DNA from 2 places in the Pseudarthrobacter sp. CCNWLW207 genome. Region 1 is predicted to be linked to the other one. Evidence: predicted binding sites of a transcription regulator. Region 1 holds the regulator's gene; the other holds the start of a gene.
The links. Region 1 encodes HrcA, which represses chaperone genes, less so after heat shock. Its sites were predicted from a motif close to TTNGCACTCGNNNNNNNCGAGTGCNAA; they were not measured.
Positions count from the first base shown of each region.

Region 1 (9,507 bases):
GGACCCTGCGTGTCTCCCATGGCCCGCACCGCCCCGGTGCCCGCCGCGACAGATCCGGCCATTATTCGGAATTTCTGCATCATCGCGCACATTGACCACGGTAAGTCCACCCTGGCCGACCGGATGCTGCAGTACACCGGAGTGGTCCAGTCCCGCGACATGAAGGCCCAGTACTTGGACCGGATGGACATCGAGCGCGAACGCGGCATCACCATCAAGTCCCAGGCCGTCCGTATGCCCTGGGAACTCGATGGCACCAGCTACGCGCTGAACATGATTGACACACCCGGCCACGTGGACTTCACGTATGAGGTTTCCCGCTCGCTTGCGGCCTGCGAAGGTGCGGTGCTCCTTGTTGATGCGGCCCAGGGCATTGAAGCCCAGACCCTTGCCAACCTTTACTTGGCGATGGAAAACAACCTCACCATCATCCCGGTCCTGAACAAGATCGACCTCCCGGCTGCCCAGCCCGAAAAGTACGCCGCGGAACTGGCCAGCCTGATCGGCGGCGACCCCGACGACGTGCTTCGTGTCTCCGGCAAAACCGGTATGGGCGTCGAAGCGCTGCTGGACAAAATCGTCCGCGACCTGCCTGCACCCGTGGGCGACGCCAACGCCCCCGCCCGCGCCATGATCTTCGACTCGGTCTATGACACCTACCGCGGCGTGGTCACCTACGTCCGCGTGGTCGACGGCATGCTGCACCCCCGCGAACGCATCCAGATGATGTCCACCAGGGCCACGCACGAACTCCTCGAGATCGGCGTGAGCTCCCCGGAACCCACCCCTTCCAAAGGCCTTGGTGTTGGCGAAGTCGGCTACCTCATCACCGGCGTTAAGGACGTCCGGCTGTCCAAGGTTGGCGACACCGTCACCAACCTTGCCAAGCCTGCCTCTGATTCCCTTCCTGGCTATGCGGATGCCAAGCCCATGGTCTTCTCCGGCCTGTATCCGCTGGATGGCACGGACTACCCGGTGCTCCGCGATGCGCTGGAGAAGCTGATGCTCAACGACGCCGCACTGGTGTATGAGCCAGAAACGTCCGCCGCTCTTGGATTTGGCTTCCGCGTGGGCTTCCTTGGGCTGCTCCACCTGGAAATCACCAGGGAACGGCTCGAACGCGAATACAACCTCGACCTGATCTCCACAGCCCCCAACGTGGAATACGAGGTGACGCTGGAGGACAAGAAGGTTGTCCATGTGACCAACCCCAGCGAATACCCCTCCGGCAAGATCGCCGAAGTCCGTGAGCCGATGGTGTCCGCTACCATCCTGGCTCCGAACGAGTTCGTGGGCGCCATCATGGAGTTGTGCCAGAGCCGCCGCGGCGTGATGGGCGGCATGGACTACCTGTCCGAGGACCGTGTGGAAATCCGGTACCGCCTGCCACTGGCCGAGATCGTCTTCGACTTCTTCGACATCCTCAAGTCCAAGACCCGCGGCTATGGCTCACTGGACTGGAAAGCGGACGGCGAGCAGGTGGCCGACCTCGTGAAGGTGGACATCATGCTCCAAGGCGAGCAGGTGGATGCGTTCTCGGCCATCACGCACCGCGACAAGGCCTATGCCTACGGTGTAATGATGACTACCAAGCTGCGCGAACTGATTCCCCGCCAGCAGTTCGAGGTGCCCATCCAGGCTGCCATCGGTTCCAGGATCATCGCCAGGGAGAGCATCCGGGCCATCCGCAAGGACGTTCTTGCCAAGTGCTACGGCGGTGACATTTCCCGAAAGCGCAAACTGCTGGAAAAGCAGAAGGAAGGCAAGAAGCGCATGAAGATGGTGGGCCGCGTAGAGGTCCCGCAGGAAGCCTTCATTGCCGCGCTGACCACCGACGAGTCCAAGGACAAGGCCAAGAAGTAGTGATGACCGTGGCCGGAACCACCGGAGGCCGCACCCGTGCCTAGCGTTCTTCCCCTCGGCGACCCCGCGCCGTCGGACGGTCTGCTGCCCGCCCAGGCAGCGGAAGGTTCGGCGGACCGGGCGTTCGGGCTGTACGTGCACATTCCGTTCTGTGCGGTCCGCTGCGGATACTGCGACTTCAACACCTACACGGCCACGGAGCTGGGAGGCGGCGCGTCGCAGGATGCCTACGCCGCCACGGCCGTCTCAGAGGTGGACTTCGCAGCAGCAGTGCTGCGGAACTCCGGAATTCCGGACCGGCCGCTGAGCACCGTGTTCTTCGGCGGCGGGACGCCAACGCTGCTTCCGGCCGGGGACCTGGCCCGAATTCTCGGCGCTGCCATTGGCGAGTGGGGCCTGGAGCCCGGCGCTGAGGTCACTACCGAGGCCAACCCGGACTCCGTCACCCCGGAATCCCTTGCCGTCCTCAAGGATGCCGGATTTACCAGGGTTTCCTTCGGAATGCAGTCCGCCGTGCCCCATGTGCTGAAGGTCCTGGACCGTACCCATACCCCCAGCCGCGTGCCGCAAGTGGTGCAATGGGCGCGGGACGCCGGACTGGCTGTGAGCCTGGACCTGATCTACGGCACACCGGGAGAGTCACTGGACGACTGGCGGTACTCCCTTGAGACGGCCCTGTCGTACCAGCCTGATCACATCAGCGCCTACGCGCTGATCGTGGAGGACGGTACCAAGCTGGCAGCCCAGATCCGCCGCGGTGAAGTCCCCGGAATCGACGACGACGACCACGCGGACAAGTATGAACTCGCGGACCAGCTGATTCGCGAAGCGGGTCTGAGCTGGTATGAAGTCAGCAACTGGTCACGGACGCCGGAGCAGGCGTGCCGGCACAACCTGGCCTATTGGCGCGGCGACGACTGGTGGGGCATCGGTCCCGGAGCCCACTCGCACGTGGGCGGCGTGCGCTGGTGGAACGTCAAGCACCCCACCGCCTACGCCGGCCGGTTGGCTCAAGGGCTCTCGCCGGCAGCAGGGCGGGAAACGCTCGACGACGGCACCCGGGACATGGAGCGGATCATGCTTGAGGCACGGCTCGTCTCAGGTGTGGGCATCAGTTCGCTGGGGGAGTCAGGCCGGAAAGAAGTGGCTGGACTCATCGCCGACGGGCTGGTGGACCCTGCCTCCGCCTTTCAGGGAAGCCTCGTCCTGACGCTGAAGGGCCGTCTGCTGGCTGACGCCGTGGTCCGCAGGATCCTGCCGGACTGACGCGGGAGTCGTTTCCTGCAAGCCCGGCTCGGGACCTCCTGACGCCGCTTAGCGGAGCCAGCGGAAGCTGACCCTTATTTGATCCACCGCAGGTTGTACTGGTAGCGGTGCGGCTGGCCCCGGTTCACGTGGATGCCGGCGGCAACCGAGTAGCAAGTCAATGCGATCCAGATGAGGGTGGCAATCACGGCGAAAATGTTGCCGACCACAGGGATGAACACCAGAAGGTTGGCCACAACGGCCGCGATGGTGGGCGGCAGGCTGAAGTTCAGCGCCTCCTTGGATTCCTGGGCGGTAAACGGCCCACGTTCCCGGAAGATGAGGTAGATCAGCAGCGACGGCACGCACCCGAGGATGCCGCCGAAATGCGCCAGGGTTGCCCACTGCCGGTCTTCGCTGGCCGTTAGCGGCAGCGCATTTGCTGGAACGCCATGGTACTCGGAGCGGCCCTGGCCGCTCTGGTTGTCCCTGTGTTCGTGTGCGTTTTCTGCCACGGTGTCTTCCTTCGAAAAGCAATGGTGCGGGGGTAGAACATTCAAAGTTACAGTGTGCCGGGCTCAAGCGCACTGGCAACTGCAGTACCAAGAATACTGCTAGGGAACGGTGAGGAAGTCGATGACCTCTTCAACCCTGCCCAGCAGCGAGGCTTCAAGGTCTGCGTAGCTGCGGACCGCCCCCAGGAGTTTCTGCCAGCCCAGGCCGATATCTTCCTTCGTGGAATGCGGCCAACCGAACGCCGCGAGGATGCCGGTCTTCCAGTCCTGGCCACGTGGGACCACCGGCCACCTTTCAATTCCCAGCACGGAAGGCCGGATGGCTTGCCATACGTCAACGTACGGATGCCCCACAATCAGGACATTGCCGGCAGCGCCCGGGGATGCCATCACGGCATCCGCAATCCGCGATTCCTTGGAATCGGGAACCAGGTGGTCAACGAGCACTCCAAGCCGGCGGCCCGGCCCCGGTGCGAAGTCTGCCACGGCCGCAGCGAGGTCATCGATTCCATGCAAAGGCTCGACGACGATGCCCTCCACCCGGAGGTCGTCTCCCCAGACTTTTTCCACCAGTTCGGCGTCGTGCTTTCCTTCCACCCAGATCCTGCTGGCCTTGGCCACCTGGGCGCGCTGACCGGCTACCCGGACCGAGCCCGAGGCCGTCCGCCCGGCCGGGGCGGTGGCTTGCCGCGGCGCCGGGGGCATCAGTCGGATCGGCTGTCCCTCCAAGAGGAAACCGAATCCGAGCCGGAAGGACCTTGATTTGCCCCGCCGGTCCTCAAGGGCCACCACATGCATTCCGCCTGACTTCTCGACCCGCGTGACGGCGCCCACCCAGCCGGACTGGACCTCTTCCAGGACCATCCCGCGCTCTACCGGGACTTCAGGGAGCTGATTCCTCACGGGGACGGCGATCTCCCGGGGACCCCAGTTCTGGTACTGCATGGATGTGTTCCGCCTTGCCTAGATCCTGGCCCGGAATTTCGCCCGGAGCGGTACCAATGCTAACAACGGGGTGAGTCATATTAGACTGTTAGCACTTAGGCATGTCGAGTGCTAAGCCGCGCCAAGACGGCGGCCGGTGCACGCGCCGGGGAAACCGGCGGCCTGTGACCATGGATGGAGGTGGAGTGTGAGCGAGCCGCGCAAACTTGAAGTACTGCGTGCCATCGTTGAGGACTACGTGCACTCCCGCGAACCTGTGGGCTCGAAGGCGCTGGTCGAACGCCACCATTTGGGCGTCTCCAGCGCCACGATCCGCAACGACATGGCAGCCCTTGAGGACGACGGCCTCATCACCGCCCCGCACACCAGCGCCGGACGCATCCCCACAGACAAGGGCTACCGGCTGTTTGTCGACCAGATTTCGGCCATGAAGCCGCTGTCACCGGCAGAACGCCGTGCCATCCAGACCCTCCTGGAGGGCCCGGACGATCTCGACGACGTCCTGGAGCGCACTGTCCGGCTGCTGTCGCAGTTGACCAACCAGGTGGCAGTGGTCCAGTACCCGCACCTGAGCCGCGCCACGATCCGGCACATCGAGTTCGTGTTGCTGGCTCCCCGCCAGGTCCTTGTTGTCCTGATCGCCAACACCGGCAAGGTGGAGCAGAAAGTGGTCGACGTCGGGCAGGACCTTGGTGACGACGCCCTGGCAGGTATTCGGGGGCGGTTCCTCGGTTCGCTCGCAGGGACGCCGCTGAGCCAGTTGACCCAGTCGCTGCCGGCAGTTGTTTCCGGCCTGGGCCCAGGACAGCGGCAGGCTGCGCAGGCCCTGGCGCACGGTCTGGAGGTCCTTGCCCACAGCAGCCGCGAAGACCGCATGGTCATGGCCGGCACCGCCAACCTCGCACGGTCCAACGTCGACTTTCCCCTGAGTATCGGCCCGGTGCTGGAAGCGCTTGAGGAACAAGTGGTCATGCTGCGCCTGTTGAGCGAGATGGCACAGGATCCGCGCGGCGTGACGGTCAGCATCGGCCGCGAAAACCCGTACGACGGGCTCACCGAAGCGTCGGTGGTCGCCACGGCGTACGGCCCGGACAGCACAGCCAAGATCGGGGTGCTCGGTCCTACCCGCATGGACTACCCCACCACCATGGCAGCAGTCAGGGCCGTGGCCCGCTACCTTTCGAGGATTCTGGGCCCCTGACAGCAACTGGCCGGGCCCCAGGCAACAAGAGCAGTACAAGCAGTCCGACTGCAGCAGTACAAACAGGAAGAGATACGAACTTTGAGCAGCCACTACGACGTCCTTGGAGTCTCGCCGGAAGCCACCGGGGAAGAGATCAAGAAGGCCTACCGCAAGCTGGCCCGCACGCTCCACCCGGACGTCAACCCCGGTGAGGATGCCTCGGACCGCTTCAAGGCCGTGACCCACGCCTACGAGGTACTCTCCGACCCGCAGAAACGCAGGGTCTACGACACCACCGGCAACGAAAACGGTACCGACAACGGCTTCGGCGGCGGCGGTTACGCCGGACAGGGCTTCGCCTTCCAGGACATCTTCGATACCTTCTTCGGCGCTGGCGGATCGCAGGGTCCGGCATCACGGGTCCGGCGCGGCCAGGACGCCCTCATCAGTGTCCGGATTGAACTCCGCGACGCCGTGTTCGGGGTCAATAAGAAGCTTGAGGTGGACACCGCAGTCGTTTGCCCCACGTGCAACGGCTCCTGCTGCCGGGAGGGAAGCCACCCGGAACGCTGCGACATTTGCGGCGGCAGCGGCCAGGTCCAGAGAGCGGTCCGCTCCATCCTTGGCCAGGTCATGACGGCCGCCCCCTGCGGCAGCTGCGAAGGCTTCGGCACCGTGATCAAGGACCCCTGCAACGAATGCAGCGGGCAGGGGCGGATCCGTAGCCGGCGGTCAATGACCATCAAGGTCCCTGCAGGCGTAGCCACCGGAACCCGCATCCAGCTGTCGGGCCAGGGCGAGGCAGGCCCGGCCGGCGGCCCGGCCGGTGACCTGTACGTTGAGATCCGGGTCAACAACGACGCCACGTACGTACGTGACGGCGACGACCTCCATGCAACGCTCAACATCCCCATGACCGCTGCCGCGCTGGGAACCGAACTTTCCCTGGAAACCTTCGACGGGCTGCAGGAAATCGACGTCAAGTCGGGAACCCAGTCAGGGGAGATCATCACCCTGCGCGGCCTGGGCGTGACACACCTTCGCGGATATGGCCGCGGCGACCTCAAGGTACACCTTCAGGTGGAGACCCCGGCCAAACTGGATTCGGCGCAGGAAGACCTGTTGCGGCAACTGGCCAAACTGCGCGGCGAGCAGTTCACTGAGGGCAAACTCGCGGCCAGCGGCGGCGTCTTTGCCAAGCTGCGGGACCGGCTCGGTAACCTGTAGGGGTGAGCAATCCGGTTTTTTTTAGCGCTCCCGGGACGCTGGACCACATGGTCCCAGGGGGCCACTTTGTCCTGGAAGGGGCTGAGGCGCGGCATGCGGTAGCGGTCAAGCGGCTTGCCCCCGGCGAGTCCGTGGACATCGCAGACGGGGCCGGCAAGCGGTTGACCGGCACGGTCGTGGCGGCGTCGCCGTCGGAGCTGACAGTGGAGTGTTCGGCGCTGACGGTCGAAGAAAAGCCCGCCATCCGGCTTGTCCTGGTGCAGGCGCTGGCCAAGGGCGACCGAGACGAGCTAGCAGTTGAAACTGCCACCGAACTGGGGATTGACGCGGTCATCCCGTGGCAGTCCGAACGGTCCATCGTGAGGTGGAAGGGCGAACGGGCAGCCAAGGCACATGCCAAGTGGCAGTCGGTGGCGACGGCGGCGGCCAAGCAGGCCCGGCGGGCCTGGATTCCTGAGGTGCGCGCCGCCGTCGAAACCCCCGGACTGGCAGCGGCTGCCGGCGTGGCCGATCTCGCAATCGTCCTGCACGAGGACGCTGTCCGGCCGTTACGGTCCGTTTTGGAGAATTGGCAGGCGGCTGCGAACGGCAGCGAAACCCGCGAAATCCTGCTCATTGTGGGACCGGAAGGCGGGATCAGTCCGCGTGAAGTGACCAGGCTGTGCAGTGCCGGTGCCGTAACGGCGCTTCTGGGGCACCACGTCCTCAGGTCGTCCACCGCCGGCCCCGCTGCAGTCGTCCTGGCCAGCGATGTGTTGGGCCGCTGGTCCGCACCTGGGCTCTGACAGTCGAGCTAGCGCACGCTGAAGCTGCGCGTATCAACGTTCAGCTCCTGGTCGTTTCCTGAGGTGTCCGCCTGCGCGACGCGAAGCTCATAGTTGCCCGGCGTGAGGGTTAAGGCCAAGGTAAAAACTCCGGACTGGGCGGCCTCGGTCGCGGCCGTGGTTTCCCCGGTCAGGTACGGCGTCTTGTCGCCGTTGTCTTCCTCGCGCAGGATCCGCCAGCGGAGCTTGCCACCGGCCAGGGTGTTGCGGCCAGTAATCTTCACGCTGCCGTCGGCGACTTCTACGTTCTCCTGCGGATCGATAATCCAGACCGGCGCCACCATGCCCGGGCTCCGGGACATGAGCGTGCCGAGGCGCACGTGGTCAAAAGCAAGATAGTCCGTGTGGCCGTCGACCAGGATCATCACCTGGATCTGCTGGCCGGAGTCAATGAGCCCGGAACTCGCCCCGGCTGCCGTGGCCGTATAGACGAGCTGCTGGATGGCGCGGCCGGCCATGTCGGCGTCGAGGTTGCTGTTGAAGGCATCTTCCGAGACGTCCACTGTGATGACGTTTTTGCCCGAGATGGACGTGGCCAGTTTCTTGGGGTTCTGCCATGGGGTAAAGAAGTCCGGGTCCAGCGGTTTATCAGACATCATGGCCCGCAGTGCCCTTGTAACCGGGTTTTCCTGTTCGGGCACGTCCCTGAACTCGCGGTACAGGAAAACGTTGCTGTTGCTGCGGCCGATCCAATAGACGGGTGCCTTGTTCGACGACTGTGTGGTCTCGAGCGGTGCGCTGGTGGCCGGCACCCCTGGCGAGGTGTTTTCGGTGCCCTGGCTTGAATTCTGCACCACAGTGGGCTCCGGCCCTGGCTCCGCGATGCAGCCCGTGAGGATCAGGACGGCAGGCAGGAGGCTCAGCAGGGCGGTGGAGCGGATGCGCCCCAGGGCAGTACCCAAGGCAAGGGGCGTTTCTGGTCCCGGCACGGTGATGGCACTATCCTTCCTGGCAGCGATGATGCAGCCGGTCCCCGGACGGCCTTGAATTTCCAGCATTGCATAAGGAAAGTCGCCTCGGTGGCGCAAGACGGCTGCCCGGTACAACTGCAACGGGAACGATATGAGGCCGATATGAAGTTGATACCTAATGACGGCAACTTCCCGCCCACATGGGCCGTTCCGGCACTGGCGGAAGGCTGCCCCCAGCCGCTGACAGCGGCGCGCTGGCGTAAGATGGTATGAATCCGGAGACCTCCGACGGGCGGGACCACACGCCACGGCGGTCTGCGGGATTACGTACTTGAACTGGAGGGGACCATAGGCCTGCGGGCCAGCACCATGACTGAATCAGCTAACGGAAAGCGCCGGCTGAACACTGAGCGCACCGCAGGAGAATTTCCCCACACCCTTCCCGGCATCCGGACGGAGGTGGTTGTCTTTGATAACTCCGATCAGATGGTCCAGTCGCTCGGTAGCCACGATGAGGCGTTGCGTTTCATCGAAGATCAGTTTCCCGCCGTCAATTTCCATGTGCGGGGCAACGAACTGTCCATCAGCGGCCCGGCGGCCGATGTCCCCAGGATCATGCGGCTGCTACAGGAGGTCCGGGGCCTGGTAGCCCGTGGCACGGTGATCAGCCCCGCAGTGCTGCAGCAACTGGTGGCGCTGCTGCGGAGCCAGTCCCTGCAAAACCCGGTCGATGTCCTGACCCATGACATTCTTTCCAGCCGGGGCAGGACCATCCGGCCCAAAACGCTGAACCA
Region 1 is NZ_JBBCBS010000004.1:250,622-260,128, forward strand. Features, by position in the region: gene lepA (translation elongation factor 4) at 10-1,863, shown strand; gene hemW (radical SAM family heme chaperone HemW) at 1,900-3,129, shown strand; gene V9L17_RS09025 (DUF4870 domain-containing protein) at 3,204-3,623, opposite strand; gene V9L17_RS09030 (DUF3097 domain-containing protein) at 3,723-4,568, opposite strand; gene hrcA (heat-inducible transcriptional repressor HrcA) at 4,756-5,769, shown strand; gene dnaJ (molecular chaperone DnaJ) at 5,851-6,978, shown strand; gene V9L17_RS09045 (16S rRNA (uracil(1498)-N(3))-methyltransferase) at 6,981-7,763, shown strand; gene V9L17_RS09050 (GerMN domain-containing protein) at 7,772-8,692, opposite strand; gene V9L17_RS09055 (PhoH family protein) at 9,083-9,507, shown strand, end outside.

Region 2 (12,287 bases), on a different contig from region 1:
CGCTGGTCCATGGCCGGATCATCACTCCCGGCACAGATCACCAGCTGGGCACCTACGGGTTGTTCCCGCCGTCGGCCGCCCAGCAGCGTATCCTGACGCCAGCCACCGCGCCGCTCACGGCCAAAAACGCTGAGCCGGACCTGCTGTGGGTGGGATTTGCCGAGCTCTGCGGGGGCGCTGCGGCCCTGGCCGACTACCGGGCGTTGGCGGACCAGCACAGCACGTGGGTCATCGACGGCGTTCCGGACCCCGAGGCGGTCTCGGCAGACATGGCCCTGGGCTGGATCCGCTTCGCCAAAGCCGTGGAGGCCCTCCGGGAGCGGGGCCGGACGCTGTTCCTGATCGGGCGCAGCCCCCTCGACTGGGACCGCGCGACCGTCGCTTGGCGGGGCGCCCACATTCCTGGCACTTCAGACGTGCCGGAAGCGATGGCCAGGATTGCCCGACACCTGGCGGTCCTAATGCGGGTGGAATCGGCCGCCGAGGCGGTTCCGGAAGGTATCTCCGGAAGCTAGGCGGCGTGAACGCCGATTTCCGCACCGTCGCCGAATACAAGACGGCGATTGGCTACCTTTTCAGTGAAGAACCGGTCGTGGCTGACTACCACCACGGCGCCGGGGAAATGCAGCAAGGCGCGTTCCATGACTTGGGTGCTGGAGAGATCCAGGTGGTTGGTAGGCTCATCCAGAAGCAGGACTGAGGCCCCGGAGAGCAGGCACTGGGCCATTGCCACGCGGGCACGCTGGCCACCAGAGAGGTTGCCGATCCGTTGCTTGAGGTCGGCATCGGAAAACTGGAACATCGCCAGAAACCGGTGGACGGATTTTTTCGTCGCAGTCAGCGCCAGGCTGTCGGGCATCGCGTTGACCGCGTGGGTGACCGTGTCGTCGTCGTTAAGCTCTTCAAGCACCTGGTTGTACGAGACCATGCCCGCTCCCTTGGCCCACGAGACCGAACCGGAATCGGCAGGCTCCTCGCCCGTGAGTGCCCGCAGGAGGGTGGACTTTCCGCTGCCGTTGGCGCCGATGACCGCGATCCGGTGCCCGCGGCCAATCTCGAAGCTTAGGTCTTGGAAAAGTGTCCGGCCGTCATAGGATTTGCCGAGCGAATCCACCCTGCACAGCACGTCCTTGACGTAGAGGCCGCCGTAGATCTCCGTGATGATCTGATCCACGGGCCGGGGCGTCCGCGACTTCTTGATCCTGGCCAGCTGGTTGGCCAGCCCCTTACTGGCCGCTTTGGCAGCCTCCCTGCGGTCCGAGATGCCCTCGGCTTCGAACGCCAGCAACTCGGACTCGTGCAGAAACTGGCTTTCCAGGCTCTTGAGCCGGAACTGCTTGGCTACGACGTACTCAGCGAAGTTGCCCGGGTACTCATGCAGGTGGAAGTTTTCCACCTCCACGATGCGGGTGACAACGGAGTCCAGGAATGTCCGGTCGTGGGAGACGATGATCGCCGCACCCTTTAAGGTCCGGAACCAGCCCTCCAGCCATTCGACGCCGGCCACGTCCAGGTAGTTGGTGGGCTCGTCCAGCAGAAGCACATCAGGGGCCTCAAGCAGGATCTTGGCCAACGCGGCGCGGTTCCGCCAGCCACCGGACAGTTCATCGATGGAGCAGACACGATGGGCGTCGTTGAATCCCAGGGTGGTGAGCACTTTGTCGATGCTCCGCTGGTAGTCCCAGCCGTCCAGCCGGTCCATGTCCTCGAAGAGCTCCGATTGGCGGTGGATAAGGATGTCCAGTTGAGCATCCCCCGGCCCTGCGGCGATCTCGGCGTCGATGGCCGCCAGTTCAGTTTCAATGTCCTTGATGTGGTTGAACAGGCCATCCAGGACCTCAAGGATGCTCGCCTCGCCGTCCAGTTCCGAGAACTGTGAAAAGTAGGCGGTGCTGACACCCGGATCCAGGCTGATGGTGCCAGCGTCCGGTGCCACCTGCCCGAGGATGAGCCTGAGGATGGTGGACTTGCCTGACCCGTTCCGGCCGATGAGGCCCACCCGGTCTCCCGGTTCAAGCCGGAAGAATGCTTCACGGAGCACCGGTGTTTTTTCGAAGCCGACGCTGACGTCGTTCAGCCGGATCAAACTCATTGACTCTGTCCAATCCAGGGAAGGTTCGTGCGCAGGAAACCGTCCGTATCAGACAGCCAAGTTTGTGGAGCTAAGGGGATTCGAACCCCTGACCTCTTCGATGCGAACGAAGCGCTCTACCAACTGAGCTATAGCCCCGGAACCGCCCGCTCTCCGTTGGGAGCCGCGGGGCCGGTGACCCTAGGCTACAAATTTTCCGGTCACTTTACCAACCGGGAGCCGAAAAGACTCCTTGGCCTGTGAGTCCGGCGGGCAGCAGGATGTCAGGCGCGCCGGCGCTGCAGGACGTCGTCGAGGTTGCTCAGTGCGCTCTGTGCTTTTGTCAGCGGCTTCGCGGCAGGCGCGACCGCCGGCGCGGCCGGAGCGCCCTGCTTCAGGGAGGGCTTGCCTATGGCCTTGGGCGACTCGGGCAGGTCCAGGGGCTCGGGTGCGGGCCGCTCGGCTTTTGCCGCGTCGACGTAAACCGGTTTGGGGACATCAACCGGTTCCCACGTTTCTCCGGCAGGTACTGAATCCTTGGCCGTGCTGGCGCTGGTGTCGCCGGCTTCGAGGGCAACGGCGAGGGCAGCCTGGCGCAGTTCAGCGGCCGTCAGGGGCTTGGGTTTTGGCCGGTGGGCTTCGGCGTCGAACAGCTGGCTTTCCGGCTGGGGCCCGGGCTGAGGTGCCGGGGTCTGCTCCGGTTGACCTTCACGGCGGGCCGGTGCACTCATCGCGGACCTGAACGCGGCACTGACCTTTTTCCTGCGGTCACGGACAGCAAGTCCACGCAGCAATGCCAACGATCCAAAGGCGGCCAGGAAGGCAAGAACCGGCAACAGGGGCGTGCCCAGCCCGAACGGCAGAAGCACACCGGCAATGACTGCGGTCAGGAGGGCAATGAGTGCCAGCAGCGCAATGGCCGTACGGCCGTAGCGGATGCGGAATCCACCGGTCCCTGCCCTGGCCCCGGGCTCCGCGGCGGCGTCCAATGCGGCTACGGGGCTCTTCCTGATGTCCATGGCTTTCTCCTGCTGGGCGGTGATGTTCATGACCGTCCCGGCTCTCGGGTCCGATGATTCAGTAGCTGGTGCGTCCGCCGTCATCTCGCCTGCGGCTTGAAACTGGTGCCGGCGGTTCCGGAGAACATACGGGGCAACCCAGACAATCCAGAGCACAACGGCGACCACAAGGATCACTGAGCTGCTAAGGGGGAAGTCCACAATCAAAACCGTATGAGCATTACGCCAAGCCCTGCGGCATTAGCCACGGTGTGTCGCCGGCAACGTGGCAAATCAATGGATTTATGACGGCGCGGGACCTAGGAGGGGCGGGACGCCAGCCAGCGGGGAAGCAGCCCATCCGGGACTTCTTCCGAGGTCAGGGCGAAAGTCCGGTGGTCTGCCCACTCCCCATTAATATGCAGGAAGCGCGGCCGGTAGCCTTCGTCGCGGAAGCCGAGCTTTTCAACGACGCGCAGGCTGGGGCCGTTTTCCGGACGGATGTTGATCTCCATGCGGTGCAGCCCCAGAACCTGGAAGCAATGATCCGTAGCCATAGCTACGGCCGTTGGAGCAATGCCGTGTCCGGCCCGCGCCTGGTCCACCCAATACCCCAGCGTTGCCATCATGGCCGAACCCCACACAATGGATGACACTGTCAACTGGCCAACGATGGCGGGAGCAGCTTGCTGGGGACGCCGCTCTGTGATGAGGAACGGCAGCGCGGTGGACTGCGCCGCCTGGATCTTGAGGGACCGCACCATCTGCCGGTAGTCGGGCAGGCCGCCGCCAGGAGCCGGGTTGGACGCCTCCCAGGGAGCAAGCCATTCGCTGTTCCGCCCCCGAACCTCGGTCCACTCCTTTTTGTCCCGGTACCGGATAGGGCGCAGTACCAGGTCCCCGCACTCCAGTGTGACGGGCCAGATGGGGCCGGCGCGCACGGTGCGTTACTTGGAAAGACCGGCGGTGAAGCCGGGCAGCCATTCGCGTAGACCGGGCCCGAGGTCGTCGCTGTCGATTGCCAGCTGGACACAGGCCTTGAGGTAACTAAGTTTGTCGCCGGTGTCGTAACGGCGGCCACGGAAGATCACGCCGTAGACCCCATGGCCTTCATTGTCGCCGGCGGCCAGTTCCTGCAGGGCGTCCGTGAGCTGAATCTCGCCGCCACGACCCGGTCCGGTGCGTTCCAGAACGTCAAAAACAGCGGGGTGCAGGACGTAGCGCCCGATGACGGCGAGGTTGGACGGCGCTTCCTCCATGCTCGGCTTCTCCACGAGCTCGTTGATCCGCACGTAGCTCTCACCGTCGATGTCCTGGATGTCAGCGCAGCCATAGGCGCTGATCTGTGACGGTTCCACCTCGATCAGGGCGACGACTGACCCGCCGGTTTTCGCCTGGACTTCGATCATGGTGCTCAGCAGTTCGTCCCGGGCGTCGATCAGGTCATCGCCCAGCAGGACGGCGAACGGTTCGTTGCCCACGTGCTGCTTTGCACGTAGCACCGCGTGGCCAAGCCCATTGGGGTCGCCCTGGCGGACGTAATGGATGTCGCCGAGGTTGCTGGCGGCCTGGATCGAGGAGAGTTTGGCGGTGTCGCCCTTGTCCGCCAAAGTAGCTTCCAGCGCCGGAACCCGGTCAAAGTGGTCTTCGAGGGCCCGCTTGTTGCGTCCGGTGATCATGAGGATGTCGTGAAGCCCCACTTTGACGGCTTCCTCGACGACATATTGGATGGCAGGTTTGTCGACTACCGGGAGCATTTCCTTCGGCATGGCCTTCGTGGCAGGCAAGAACCTGGTGCCGAGTCCCGCTGCAGGAATTACGGCCTTACGTACTGTCTGGTTGGTGGTAGTCACTGGACTAATCTAGCGGAGGGAACATTCAGACAGTAATCATTGGCCCGGTGAAGCCCGGCCCCGGACAACGGGAAGTTGAGCCATTCATGACCGCCGGCAACAGCTCGTACAAGGAACAGATCCGCGCGCGGCACAGGGCCGCACGTGCCGCCATGGACCTCGCCACCCGCGAGGCAGCTGGTGCCGGAATTGCGCACCACGGCCTCCACTGGGCTGAACAGTGCTCAGACGGAATGCCATCCACGTTTTGTGTCTACCTGGGGGTCCACTTCGAGCCGCCGACCGTCCCGCTCATCGACGCACTTCACGGCCGAGGGCATAAGGTTCTGTTGCCAATCTGCGAACCGGGGCGCAGGCTCAGTTGGGTTTTCTGGGCACCGGGCGGTGAACTGGTCCGAAGCAGGTATGCCCCCATACTCGAGCCGGCAGGGACACGCCACGGAATCGAGGTGATGGCAGGGGTGTCGGCGCTGTTTATGCCCGCCACCGCCGTGGACCGCGACGGCAACCGGATCGGACAAGGCGGCGGCTACTACGACGTTTTCCTCAACTCCCTGGACGGCCTGCGGCCTGGCCTGCCTTCAGCGGCAATCGTCTATGACCAGGAAGTACTGCCACAGGGCAGCATCCCCGCGGAGGACTTTGACAGGAAGGTCCCGGCGGCCCTCACTCCCTCCGGTGTCGTTCCGCTCCGCGCGGCTTGAGCAACACCGGCTCGGCGGTTGGCTTTCGCAGTTGGCATTCGCGGTTGGCCTTCGCGGTTGGCCTTCGCGGCAGGGATGATAGAATTGGCACTCAGGCCCTGCGACTGCTAATGGACGGCAAAGATCGTCCTGGCAGCACGGGACCTCTCGTTTGCCCAAGAGGAGGAGCACCAGTGCCAACGTATGCGTACGCCTGCAAGGATTGCAGCCATGCCTTCGACATTGTCCAGTCGTTCACGGACAGCACACTGACGTCCTGCCCCGAATGCCAGGGGACCTTGCGCAAGAAGTTCAACAGCGTAGGCGTGGTCTTCAAAGGCTCCGGTTTCTACCGCACGGACTCACGGGACAGCAAGGGAAGCGCTGTATCGCCCGCCCCTGCTGCGCCAGCTGCTCCGGCACCTGCCCCGGCCACCGCTGCTGCTGCAAGCTAACGACCAACCCCGCTCATTGGCCCCTGCAGTAATGGTTCCGTGCTGGGCGGGTTTCCAGGCTAATTTGGCCTCCCCTGTTTCCGACGCCTTTCCTGGGCCCCTCAGCAATCCCGGCTTCAGGTTGTCCACATAGCCTTCAACCGGCCTGCCCTGGACCAGTCGCCCGGAACTAGCGTGGGCCTATGCCTGTCCCACTGTTACACCCCTATCAAAGAACCCGCCGCAGCAGGGAATCCAATGCGCCCGGACGCCAACCCCGCAGGACCCGTCCCCAGCCGGCCGGCCGTCCGCCCGGCCGACGGCTTGGCCCTTTGCTGGCCAGGAACCGTCGCCTGGCCATAGCGTTCCTGCTGTGCGTTGCGGCCGCCGTTGCCGTCCATCAGCTGACTCCGGCCCCTGCCGATTCGACGACAGCACTCGCAGCAGCCAGGGATCTTCCGGCCGGTTCCTCGCTGGCGCCCTCGGACGTGGCCGAGGTAAAAGTGCCGCCGGGGATGTTGGCTGCGGGATTCATCCGGGGCAGTGCCGAGGCAGAGGGAAAGCAGTTGGCTGCCCCGCTCCGCAAAGGGCAGCTCCTCACTGACGCCCAACTGCTGGGACCCGGCCTGCTCACGGGAACTCCCCCAGGGTCCGCTGCCGTTCCGCTGCGGATGGCGGACCCGTCATCCATCCAGCTCGTGTCACCGGGCCAGCTGGTCAACGTGGTGCTCACGGGCACCAACGGTTACGACCAGCAGGCTCCCCCGGAGGTTCTGGCGACGGCAGTCCCGGTGCTCTGGACCTCGGGCCAGGGCGGCAAGACCGGGGAATGGCTCGGTACCGCCGAGACAGACGGCCTGATCGTGGTGGCGGCCCGCCCTGAGCAGGCAGCCCGCCTGGCGGGTGCCTCCACGCAGGGCAAGCTGTTTTTCGTCCTGGTGACGCAGCCACCAGGTTGAGCCGGCCCGCCTGTTGTCCGGGGGCCTATGTCCCTCGGCTGCCAAGCTGTCTCGGTCGGGCGGCGCCCCTCAGGCAAAGGTCTCGCGGTGACCTAATGGACGCGTGGCCGTCAGCCCCAGTGCGGCGGCTTCTGCTCCTTCAGCCAGGCGTCGTGGTCGTCCTCCGAACCGTCGCCCCAGCGGCGGGGATCGTCTTCAGCGGCCTTGTTGGGAAGGATGCCCTCGGTGCCTGTGGCAACCTGCGCCGAGGCCGGAGTGGATGCTTTGCCCTCGTGCGCCGTGTTGTCCTGGCCTGCGTTTTCCTGCGCGGTGCCCTCGCCGGCCGGACCGGCGGTGCCGTGTGTTGGGGTCATAATGACCGCCTCCTCCTTATCCGGGCGTGCGGCCCGGTGCTGATGGTTCTCCGGCGCGCCAGGCTGCACCTGCTGCCGGTGGTCGGCCCGGACGCGACGGGCAGGCTCGAGGCCAACATTCCCATAGGCCTCAAGTGAAAGCGGGTCGACGTCGTCATCGAAGAAATTAGCTGAGGCAGTGACCCGGCCAGGCAGGACCACTTTCTCCAGGCCCAAATATCCGGCAATGCGGTCAGCACAGGCCGACGGGTCTGTGAAGACCTCAATGGTCCACAGCGGCATGTACCGCCACCCGAGGCGCTCAAGCAGCTGGGGCCGGAGCCTGCTCCGCTCGCGGACGCTCATGGTCCGGTACTGCTCGGTGCCGTCGGATTCGATGGCCACCGGCCAAGGGGTCTCGGGGTCGTCCTGGCCCATAGTACTGAGCGGGTCCGCCGCGGCTACGACGTCAATGACGCCGTCGTACTGGTGCCAGACACGGGCGCCGCGGGCACGCAGGCGGTCTCCGAGGTCCGCTACCAGCGGATCAGCGCCGAGCGCCTGCTCGCTGGCCGCTGCCCGGGACGCAGGCGTGCCAAGGTTGGTGTTGCCGGCGATCTCGCGGTCCAGCAGCTCGTAGAGGTCGACCGCGCCGTGGGTCAGCCTGGTGTGGTCCAGGTCCTCGGGCCGGAAGCAGGTCAGTACGTGCAGGGACCTGCGGGCGCGCGTCATGGCGAGGGCGAACTTTTCGCGGCCGCCCTCTGCGGACAAAGGACCGAAGTTGTGCAGGGCCCGGCCGTGCGGCGTGCGTCCGAAGCCAGGCGAAAAGATCACATGGTCCCGGACCAGGCCCTGCGCGCGCTCAAGATCAACAACACGGAAGGACTCGGGGCCTGCTCCGAAGAACCCGGCGAGGCCGGGATGGTTGGGCAGCTGCAGCCTGATGGACTCGCCAATCCTGGCCGCATGTCGGAGGCTGGCCGTCACAACGGCCAGTGACGTGCGCGGGCGGAGCCGTGCGTGTTCAAACACCAGGTGTACAACGCGGTTGACCTCTGCCACGACGGATTCAACACCCTCGTGGTCGGCGCTGGGCAGCCCGGTGCCGTCCGGCAGGTACTCGACCAGCAGCGCCCTGTCCAGACCCGTGGCGGACTGGCCTTCGGGGAGTCGGCGGAGGCCGCCGTCGTAGAAGTTCTTGCTGAGCTGGAGGACCAGGTCTTCGTCGACGGCCCGGTACACAAAGTTCAGCCGCCAGACGGGCAGGACGGCCGACAGCGCGGAGAAGGCGCTCTCCACCCGTTGGTGTGCCGTTTCGCCGGCTGCGAGTCTTTCCACTCCCACAGTGAATGTACGCGGGCTGGCAATCCGGGAATCACCGAAGGCAATGACCTGCTTGGCCCGTGCGATGGAAGGCAGAACTGCCTGGAGGGATGTGGCTTCAGCGTCCAGGACAACCACGGCGTCAAAGCGTTGCTCGGCCGGTAGAAGCCCGGTCATCAGGTACGGGCTCACGGACCAGACAGGCACCAGCATGGGCACCAGCGCGGGCGCTTGGGCGGTCAGCGCGGACAGTGTGACCCGGCCGTCCTTCAGCAGGCTCCGAAGCAGGGCAGCCTGGCGCGGATGTTCGGCGATGGCGGCACGCCACCGCTCGGACAGGTCCCAGCGAAGGCGGGCGGCACCGCTGGCGACATGCGCGTTGTCGGCGAGCCTGTATTCGGCCTCCAACTGCCGGAGGGCGTCGCCGTCGGACATGGCGAGGTAGTCGTCGCCGCTGATCATGGCTTCCAGGGCGGACTGCCACCAAGCGAGTTCAAGCTCCGCTGCCACGGACCCGGCCGGGACCTCCCGCTCGGCGAGGTCGTTAAGGAGTTCCCCCAAGCCGTGTTCGCGCATGTTCTCTACCAGCAGCGTGCGCTCGGGCAGGGTTTTCAGCGTCTCGGTGTCGGCGACCAGCCGCTCAAGGCGTTCCATGAGTTCCGGATATGGCGTGGTTGCCAGGGAGCCGCCCGCCTCCGTATGGCGCAGGGCCTCCCCCAGCTCAGTGAGCTCACGGTCCAGCGACCGGTACATCATGTTCATTTCGGCAAGGCCGGACGGCACGGCGGGGTGGCGCTGGGTTGTGGCATAGCCGGACCACAGTGCCCGCTGTTCCTGCACGAGGATCAGGGAGCTGTGAAGGTCCGCGATGTGCACGCCGGGACGGACGTACTCCTTCGCCACGCGGCGCAAGCGGGAACGCTGCATGGACGCCATGTCGATGTTCCGCTCACGCCGCCACGCCGAGGACGCGGTCGCCGAAATCAGGTCATGGACAGGGCGGTCGAAAATGTCCGGCGTGAACTTGTCCAGGCTTTCGCGCACCGCCATGAGGAGCTCAAGCTGCTCACCCCATTCGGCAAATGAAAGGCCAAGGCGGATTTCGGCGTGCTCTGCAACGGCGTTCATCCTCTCGCGCAGGACCGGCAGGTTTTCCTCCACGGAGCGGGCCAACTGCTGGGCCTCTTCGGTTTCCTTGCGGGTGAGCAGCCTTGCCCCGTGCCAGGGGCTGGTGGTGGACGCGCGGCTGAAACTGCCCAGCTCAGCGGCACGGCGGAGCCGGCCGGCGAGTTCGTCACGGTCCCGGATGTTGTCCAGGACGCTCCGCTTGAGCCGGACCGTGGTGGCCGGGGCCGGCTGGATGGAGGTTAACTCAGCCAGTGACTGCATGGCCTGGTAGGGCGAGCACCCCCAGCGCTGCCGCACGTTGTGCAGGGACGCCACATGGTCCGTCAGGGCGTGGCGGTGTTCGGTGAGGGTTTTATGCAGGTTGCCAAGCTGGGGCTCGAGGGACTTCTCATTCCGGACAATGGCCCGGACGAGCTGCGCCTTGAGCTGCTGCGGAGTAGCGGTACCGGAAAGCTGGAACATGATGGACTCAAGCCCGAGGGTCTCCAGCTGGGCGGACACTTCGTTGAGGCTGGCACGGCGGTCCCCGACCACCAGCACGGTCTTGCCAGCATCCACCAGAGTGCCGATGGTGTTGATGGCGGTCTGCGTCTGGCCCGTTCCGGGCGGGCTGCTGACCACCAGGGAGTCGCCCGCACGGGCGGCGTCCAGCACGTACTGCTGCTGCGCGTCAGCATCCAGCAGAAGCAGTTCATCGGCTGGGTGGCGCTGGTCGACGCCGGGGAAACGGGAGACGTCCGGCTCGTCCACGTCCACTACGGCACCGCTGGCAGCCGTAGCCAGGGCGGCAACCAGTGGGTTCCCTTCGTTGATCCATGGGTCGTCGAGATTTCCGGACAGATCGGCGAAAGTCGAGACCAGCAGGTTGTGCTGCGCCTCCGCACCATGAATCGGCCTGATGAGCGTCGCCAGCCGGTCCAGCACCGGTTGTGGATCGAAGCGGGCAGTGCTGTACGCCAGGCGGGTGACGGCGTTGACGTCGAACACAATCCCGTGGATGTTCTTCAGGTGACGGACCAGCGCCGGATTGATGTGAGCCTGTTCGGTGAGCTGCAGTTCGTAGTCATCTTCCCCGGGGCGCACCGTCAGGGAGATCGCTGTGAGCATCACCGGCGCGGAAATGCGCTGCGGTTTACCCCCGACGGCGGAGGTCCACACCACCGTACCGGCGGACAGGTAGCCGGCGTCGATACCGCGGTCATTGCCGAGTTCGAAGATTTTGGAGCGGATGTTCCGGGATGCCCGAGCCGCGACCACGTACTGCTGGTGATCCCGGATCAGGGTTGAGAGCCGCGTGCGGCGGCCCGCCATCAGCTGGGCAAGACCGGATGGGTGGGCGTGGGTGAGGTCGATGGAACCCTCAGGTGTCTTGGTGAAACGCAGCATGGTGTCTGCCCCGGTGACGGGCTTGAGACCGGACAGCCATTTCCTGAACTCCTCGGAGCCCTCCGGGTGGCCTTGACCAACTGACACTACTGCCTTCTTTTCTGCGTTTTCACGTGACGCCCTGGACCATACCGGCATACTTTCGAGCGTAGCCGCAAAGATGCCGTAGTGAGAGACCGCAACACTGATCATGCCAAATTGCGGAGTAATTCCCCGCATAGCGACCAGTGGCCGGCCTCCGCTTCGGAGACCGGCCACTGTCAGGACGCTATTCCCATTCGATGGTTCCCGGCGGCTTGCTGGTCACATCCAGCACCACGCGGTTAACGCCTTCCACCTCATTGGTGATCCGGTTGGATATCCGGGCCAGGAGGTCATACGGAAGCCGTGACCAGTCCGCGGTCATGGCGTCTTCTGAGGAAACCGGGCGAAGGACGATCGGGTGGCCGTAGGTTCGGCCGTCACCCATGACGCCAACGCTGCGGACGTCTGCCAGCAGGACAACCGGCATCTGCCAAACGTCGTTGTCCAACCCTGCGGCTGTGAGCTCTGCCCGGGCGATGGCGTCCGCCTTGCGCAGCAGGTCCAGGCGCTCCTTGGTGACTTCGCCGACGATGCGGATGCCGAGGCCAGGCCCCGGGAAAGGCTGGCGGCCAACGATTTCCTGCGGCAGCCCCAGCTGGGCGCCGACGGCACGGACTTCGTCCTTGAAGAGGGCCCGCAGCGGCTCGACGAGCTCAAACTGCAGGTCCTCGGGCAGGCCGCCCACGTTGTGGTGACTCTTGATATTGGCCGCACCTTCACCGCCGCCGGATTCGACGACATCGGGGTACAGCGTTCCCTGGACCAGGAACTTGATCTTTTCGCCGTGCGCCGCAGCCTCGGCGATGATGGCCAGTTCAGCCTCTTCAAAGGCGCGGATGAACTCACGCCCGATGATTTTGCGCTTCGTTTCGGGATCGCTGACGCCGGCCAGTGCGGCCTGGAAGCGCTCCTGCTCGTTGGCGACGTAGAGCTTGACGCCGGTAGCCGCCACAAAGTCCCGTTCCACCTGTTCGGCTTCGCCTTCGCGGAGCAGGCCGTGGTCCACGAACACACAGGTCAGCTGGTCGCCGACGGC
Region 2 is NZ_JBBCBS010000003.1:221,727-234,013, reverse strand. Features, by position in the region: gene zapE (AFG1/ZapE family ATPase) at 1-515, shown strand, start outside; gene V9L17_RS06790 (ABC-F family ATP-binding cassette domain-containing protein) at 512-2,092, opposite strand; tRNA gene V9L17_RS06785 (tRNA-Ala) at 2,158-2,230, opposite strand; gene V9L17_RS06780 (hypothetical protein) at 2,356-3,291, opposite strand; gene V9L17_RS06775 (GNAT family N-acetyltransferase) at 3,390-4,010, opposite strand; gene galU (UTP--glucose-1-phosphate uridylyltransferase GalU) at 4,017-4,922, opposite strand; gene V9L17_RS06765 (5-formyltetrahydrofolate cyclo-ligase) at 5,009-5,626, shown strand; gene V9L17_RS06760 (FmdB family zinc ribbon protein) at 5,800-6,060, shown strand; gene V9L17_RS06755 (RcpC/CpaB family pilus assembly protein) at 6,372-6,998, shown strand; gene V9L17_RS06750 (AAA family ATPase) at 7,109-11,305, opposite strand; gene guaA (glutamine-hydrolyzing GMP synthase) at 11,436-12,287, opposite strand, start outside.
Region 2: a site for HrcA is predicted at 5,711-5,737, ahead of V9L17_RS06760 (FmdB family zinc ribbon protein). Genes of this name have one in related genera too.